2 regions of the Vibrio tapetis subsp. tapetis genome follow, and region 2 is predicted to be linked to the other one. Evidence: riboswitches for the same ligand, from Rfam matches in the RefSeq annotation. Region 2 holds a riboswitch; the other holds the start of a gene.

Region 1 (3,418 bases), 1.3 Mb from region 2:
CTTTGATTTTAATGATGATTTCTCTAGCCATACTATCGGCTACGAGGCGAAAAACTATAGCCTTATTTCCGGTATTGACTCGATTCCAGTTTCGCTTAGCTATGAAGATCACAAAAAAGAGAAGATCGAAGCCTCATCGGTACAACCTCCGCACTTGTATGCCCTTGAAGAGAAAGATTGGGAATACCTAAGAGAACAAACATACACAATCTTGGGTCTCAGTATTGCAACTGTAGGCATTATGACGGTTTTGCCTGAAAGCATCACAAAGTGGGATGCAGAAGATCGCGACCTCTCTAACCTAGGCAAAAAATGGAAAGATAATGTCTCCGCAGGCCCGGTTTGGGATCGCGATGAACATATTCTTAACTACATCATGCACCCATATTTTGGTGGTGTTTACTACACCGCAGGGCGCCACGCTGGCTTTAATGAATTTGAATCATTTTTGTACTCATTTACCATGTCTGCCGTGTTTTGGGACTTCGGCGTAGAGTCATTTGCAGAGATCCCTTCTTGGCAAGATTTGTTTATAACGCCGTTTTTCGGTGCTGTAGTGGGTGAAATGATGTTTACCGGCGAACAAAACATCATTGCTAACGGCGGCGAAGTCATGGGCTCTGAGACCATGGGCGATGTGTCGTTGTTTTTCTTAAATCCAGTTGGACATATCCACTATTGGGTAACAGATGCATGGGGTGGCGATGCCAATCTAAACTTCCGCTCACAACCGTGGACTGGGTACCAAACTGAAGCAGACAAAATCATCAACCCTTATCAGGTTTATGATCGTCAGTTCTATGGCCTAGACTTAACGATTACGTTTTAGGTGAAGGGCTAAAAGCGAAGTACTAAAAGCGAAGATTTAGATCAGGGGCGAGGTGTTAGGTTCTTATTTGAACTTATTGCTTCGCTTTTTGCTTTTCAAACCTATTACTCCGTACTTAGTTTTTAGTACTTCTCCCCAGTTCTTTGAAGTAGAAAACCGGTATATTGCAAAAAATAGACTCCTGTCAAACATTCTTTCCCTGCAACTTCTACACTGTTGTTAGTGTCGTTATTACATAAAATCATCTACTTAAGTAGGCATGACGTGCCACAACTGTTTCCTAGTAGGAGGGAATCCCTATGAACACCACATTTATTGTAAATTTTGTCGGTAAAGCGTCCCCTTCCACCATCAAGCAACTCGCAGCAGTTACGCATGAGAACGAAGGAAAATGGTTGATCAGTAAAGTGAACTTCATCGAACACCAAGTTGCAGCAGTAATTAAAATTGAACTTCCACAAGAAAATGAGCAATTGGTTAAAGATGCTTTCAGCAGTAATCCAGCTTTAATGGTTCAGTTTGCAGAAGCCGACAGCTCTGAGCACGATAAAGACAGTATTTACCACTTGCGTGTCGATGCTAACGATCGAGCAGGTATCGTTAACGAAATTACCCACGTATTAGACGGGCAAGGTGTCAACATTCTTGATATGGATTGCCATCGGGTCTTTATCGCAGGCGGCGGCGGTGTGAGCTCCAGTTTATTCAGCTCAACCATTGCGCTGCGTTTACCAGCCCAAACAGGCATCAAAGACATCACCGATGAGTTAGAGTCACTCAGTGAAGATACAAGAGTGATTATCGAGGCCTAAACACTAACTTGCGCACCCGCTTCAAAGCGGGTGCTTTATATTGGACAAAATCCGATAAACAGCCCTATTGAAGCACATTGACAACTCTCCATTCCAATGAAGATCTTCTCATTTTATTTTCCAGTTTTGGCTCTTCAGTAAACAAAACAACATTCTCTAACTGAAAATCGAGAGAAGCATTCCAGATTTTATCCGAGCCTATCGCGCAAGCTGTTTTCATTGATTACATTTCAATGGCTCAACAGCACTTCTGGCAAACTATTTGAAAGAATAGGACGCAAAGCTTCCGGTCTGTCGATATTCACGTATCTATGATAGCGGGGCCGCCACTTAATACGATTAAGTGTTTAGCGTGCCGGGGTGTCATCTTTTTTGTCAAATAAAAGGAATAAAGACAAATGATGAATCAACTCCCTCGTAAATCCATCATTGCATTGGCACTCCTTGGTGTCAGTAGCACAAGTTTTGGCCACGGTTACGTCTCATCCTACCAAGGGGGTGTTGCAGAAAGCCGTGTTGCGCTGTGTAAATTCCCAGCCAGTGATACCCAACAAAAAAACACCCATTGTGGGTCGATTCAATATGAACCCCAAAGTGTTGAAGGTCCTGATGGGTTCCCTACCACGGGCCCTGCAGATGGTAAAATCGCCAGTGCGCAATCTTCATTGGCAGCAGCTCTCGATGAACAAACCGCAAGTCGCTGGGTGAAACGTCCAATTCAATCTGGCACGCAAAACTTCGAATGGACGTTTACCGCTAACCACGTCACCAAGGATTGGAAATACTACATTACCAAGCCAAACTGGAATCCCAATCAACCGTTAGCTCGTGACTCTTTTGATTTAAACCCATTTTGCGTGGTCGAAGGCAATATGGTTCAACCACCTAAATTGGTCAGCCATCAATGCCAAGTGCCCGCTCGTGAAGGCTACCAGGTAATCTTAGCCGTATGGGATGTAGGCGATACCGCCGCGTCTTTTTACAACGTTATTGACGTTCAATTCGATGGCGATCAACCTGTGATCCCTGATTGGCAACAAGGGGGGCAAATCAATCCAAGTATGCCACTCAACGTTGGGGATTCCGTCTATACACGGGTCTTCGACCAATCAGGTGAAAACCCTGCGTACCGAACCGAATTTAAGATCGAAACAGCAGAACAAAGAGAGCCAAATAACTGGTCTCATGGGCTTGCCACCAAGATAAACCAGCAACAAACCCTGATGCAAGCGGGACAAATCAATTCCGATAACGGCTTTGATCCAACCTATGGCGTTAACCCAATTTATCTCAAAAAGGGCTCAGGGTTAACTCGTGTAGAAATTGGCTATCACATTGATACCCCAACGCCGGATCATAGCTTTTCGGTCACAGGACTAGAACCTAAATACATGATCGGAGAGCAACCAACGCAATTAGATTTAACTTTGACTGCGGAGGGAGAACTTCAAGCTGAACTCACGGTGTTTAACCACCACCGAGTGCCACTTGCTTCACATGTATCCAAGATGGCTGATGGCGAAGCTAAGAATGTTCAACTCACTTTGACCGATTCAAAACCGGGTCATCATATGTTGGTTATCGTCACTAAGGATACCGACGGCAATGTACTAGATCAGAACACTCAAGATTTCCACCTGAAAGAAGACCAAACACCGCCAGATGGTGAGTACGATTTCGTGTTCCCTAACGGTCTAGAAACTTATACCGAAGGAACCAAGGTGCTTGCCAGTGACGGTCACATCTATCAATGTAAAGTGTTCCCATATTCTGGTTA
Region 2 (3,418 bases):
ATTAGAGCTCGACTTCCTTGGTAACCTAATCGTGCGTTCTAACGAAATCGACAATGAAAACGACTTTGAGTTGGCTTTACTGGAACAAAAACAATTTATCGAACAACACATGCTGACTTGGGTTCCATCATTTAACGCAAAATGCCGCCAATTCGATGAATTTGGGTTTTATGCCGCAGTAGCACAGCTGTTGCTTGCCTTCCTTAAGCTTGATTGTGAATACATTTCAGGCGAGCAGTAAAAGACATCTAGAGGGTCGAAAATACGGCCCTCTCCCTTCATTTTGGTCATCTCTCGTTATCATTTTTCATTCCTGAATTCACTGTTTTAATGAATACATCGTCGTTTTGAAACAAATAACGTTGTCAGAGTGTTTGAATCGGTCTAAAATTGTGATCGCAAACGATAAAATATGAAAACACGCCAGTTCCATGAAAACCGCCTATATTGAGCGGTTTTATTTTTTGCATTAATTATATTTGGTCAGCCCTCCATTAAACTAATACTCATACGGTGCTGACTCGACAGGAAATTTTTATGGCCACGATTAAAGATGTTGCGCGTATTGCCGGTGTATCGACTACTACGGTTTCACATGTAATTAATAAAACTCGTTTTGTTGCTGAAGCAACGCAAGAGCGAGTAAACAAAGCAGTAGAAGAACTAAATTATGCCCCAAGCGCTGTCGCACGCAGCCTTAAGTGTAATACGACCCGTACGATCGGCATGCTAGTAACTCAGTCTACCAACCCATTTTTCGCCGAAGTTGTCGACGGTGTTGAGAGCTACTGCTACCGTCAAGGCTACACTTTGATTCTGTGTAATACTGGTGGTATCTACGAAAAGCAACGAGATTATATCCGTATGCTCGCTGAGAAACGTGTAGACGGCATATTAGTCATGTGTTCAGATTTAACGGAAGAACTTCGTGGAATGCTTGATTCTCACGCTGACATTCCAAAAGTAATCATGGACTGGGGCCCTGAAAGCTCTCATGCAGATAAGATCATCGATAACTCTGAAGAAGGTGGGTATCTAGCAACGAAATACCTAATTGATCACGGACACACAGACATCGCTTGTTTAAGTGGCCACTTAGACAAACTCGCCTGCATCGAGCGTATAGCCGGTTATAAACGCGCTCTAGCCGAAGCAAACATTGAGTTCCAAGAAGATCACATCATTGAAGGTAATTTCGAATGTGATATGGCGGTTGTCGCAGCGGATAAAATCATTGCTATGGCACAACGCCCAACCGCGGTTTTTTGCTTCAATGACACCATGGCTCTTGGACTCTTAAGTCGTCTTCAAGAAAAAGGCCTGAGCGTTCCTGACGATATCTCTGTTATTGGTTACGATAATATTGAAGTCTCTGGTTACTTTTCACCGCCACTCACCACGGTACACCAACCTAAACGTCGTGTTGGTAAAACAGCTTTTGAGATCTTGCTTGAACGCATTAAAGATAAAGAACATGACAAACGAGTGTTTGAAATGCACCCCGAGATTGTTGAACGTCAATCCGTCAAAAGATTAATCTAGCAAATAGCAGATTAATTCATATTTAATGGCCCTTGCTTCATATGCGAGGGCTGTTTCATATTGTAGGCACTCTTATTTGAACCAATGTCACATTAAGAAACCTCAATTGTGATGTTTGTTCCGATTTTTCACTATGATTTTATTGTCACGCACAGGGCAAACTACTTGAAAAAGTAGGACGCAAAACTTCCGGCCTAAATCAATATGTATTATTGGTATGGTAGTGGGGTCGCCGATGGCAAATATGCAAAATTTATATAGCTACCTTGTGGCTTATATAACACTCGCATAGTTTTGCTCACTTCTCGGACCTGATTTTGGTGACGTTGTTTCTAAACCGAGATTATTAGCATGGATAAACCGATATTAAAAAACTCACTTAAGCTATTTGAGACTTTAGGGAAGATAAAATCTCGCTCTATGTTTGGTGGCTTTGGTGTCTTTGCAGACAATACTATGTTTGCTTTGGTCGTAAACGATACTCTTCACATAAGGGCTGATGCAGCCAATGCGCTGACATTTAAGCAACAAGGTCTTCAGCCTTATGTCTATAAAAAGCGTGGTTTTCCCGTCGTTACCAAGTATTTTGCATTACCTTTTCAGATGTGGGAAACGCCTCAAGATATCCTCGATATTGCACTTAAGGCTCTCACGGTTGCAAATACCGAAAAGCTCAAGCAAGCCGAGGTGAAACCAACTCGTTTAAAAGATTTACCTAACCTGCGTTTAGGTACTGAAAGAATGCTTAAGAAAGCCGGAATCAATAGTGCCGACGATTTACGCACTCACGGTGCAGCTAAAGCTTATCAAGCAATTAGCCAAACGCACACCGGAGATGTTGGATTCGAGCTATTGTGGGCGCTTGAAGGCGCTATTAACGGCACACACTGGTCAGTCATCCCGAAACAACGCAGAGACGAGCTCATCGATCAGCTAAATTAGGTCGACATAATATGAACAACAAAAAACCGCGAACTGACAAGCTCGCGGTTTTTTTTGTATCAAATGAAAGTTTTATCCTATTTCCTCTGTCATACTTATTAAGATTTATACAACTTTTCTAAACAGGACGTAAATATGAACAAGAAGATCATTTTAGGGATAGTCTTCATCGCTGTAATCGTGGTATTGGCGATCAATTTTGGTCCACACCTAACGCTTGAAAACGCTAAAGCCCAACAAGTTGCTTTAGGTGAGTTTATTGAAAACAATTTCATTGTTTCAGCGTTAAGTTACTTCGCATTATACGTATTAGTCACCGCCTTCTCTGTACCCGGAGCTACCGTAATTACCCTACTCGGCGCCGCACTATTTGGTTTTACCACCGGACTTATCTTAGTTTCTTTCGCCAGTACGCTTGGCGCAACATTGGCGTTTTTGAGTAGCCGCTATCTACTACGCGACTGGGTACAAAATCGATTTGGCGCCAAGTTAGAAACCATTAATGAAGGGGTTAAGCGAGATGGGGCATTCTACCTATTTAGCCTACGCTTAATCCCTGTTTTTCCATTCTTCTTGATTAACCTCGTCATGGGATTAACACCAATAAAAACGCTGCAATTCTATTTTGTAAGCCAACTCGGCATGCTCCCTGGCACTGCAGTATTTATCAACGCAGGCACGCAATTGGCTCAAATAGAAAGCTTATCCGGTATTGTCTCCCCTACTGTTCTATTATCCTTCGCATTATTGGGCGTTTTCCCAGTCGCCGCTAAGTGGATCATGGGGAAAGTACAGTCGTCTGTACAAAAAAAAGCCAGCTAGCAGAACGATAATAAAACGAGAGAGAGTATGAAATTATTTTCCGCCACAATCCCGCCGGAAGCGCACATTGTTTGCGAGCTACTCAAGACGCAAGGGATAGAGTGTGAAGTTC

What was found. Region 2 has a riboswitch for cyclic di-GMP ahead of VTAP4600_RS07640 (TfoX/Sxy family DNA transformation protein). Riboswitches for the same ligand answer to the same signal wherever they lie in the genome.
Region 1: linked by a shared signal. The riboswitch ahead of gbpA (N-acetylglucosamine-binding protein GbpA) and the one ahead of VTAP4600_RS07640 (TfoX/Sxy family DNA transformation protein) in region 2 are both predicted to bind cyclic di-GMP.

What each region holds. Positions count from the first base shown of each region.
Region 1 is NZ_LT960611.1:423,196-426,613, reverse strand. It holds gene VTAP4600_RS01990 (DUF3943 domain-containing protein) at 1-829, shown strand, start outside; gene VTAP4600_RS01985 (glycine cleavage system transcriptional repressor) at 1,129-1,641, shown strand; cyclic di-GMP riboswitch class I at 1,884-1,972, shown strand; gene gbpA (N-acetylglucosamine-binding protein GbpA) at 2,043-3,418, shown strand, end outside.
Region 2 is NZ_LT960611.1:1,721,201-1,724,618, forward strand. It holds gene torD (molecular chaperone TorD) at 1-241, shown strand, start outside; gene purR (HTH-type transcriptional repressor PurR) at 538-1,542, shown strand; cyclic di-GMP riboswitch class I at 1,688-1,779, shown strand; gene VTAP4600_RS07640 (TfoX/Sxy family DNA transformation protein) at 1,894-2,484, shown strand; gene VTAP4600_RS07645 (TVP38/TMEM64 family protein) at 2,620-3,306, shown strand; gene VTAP4600_RS07650 (putative signal transducing protein) at 3,334-3,418, shown strand, end outside.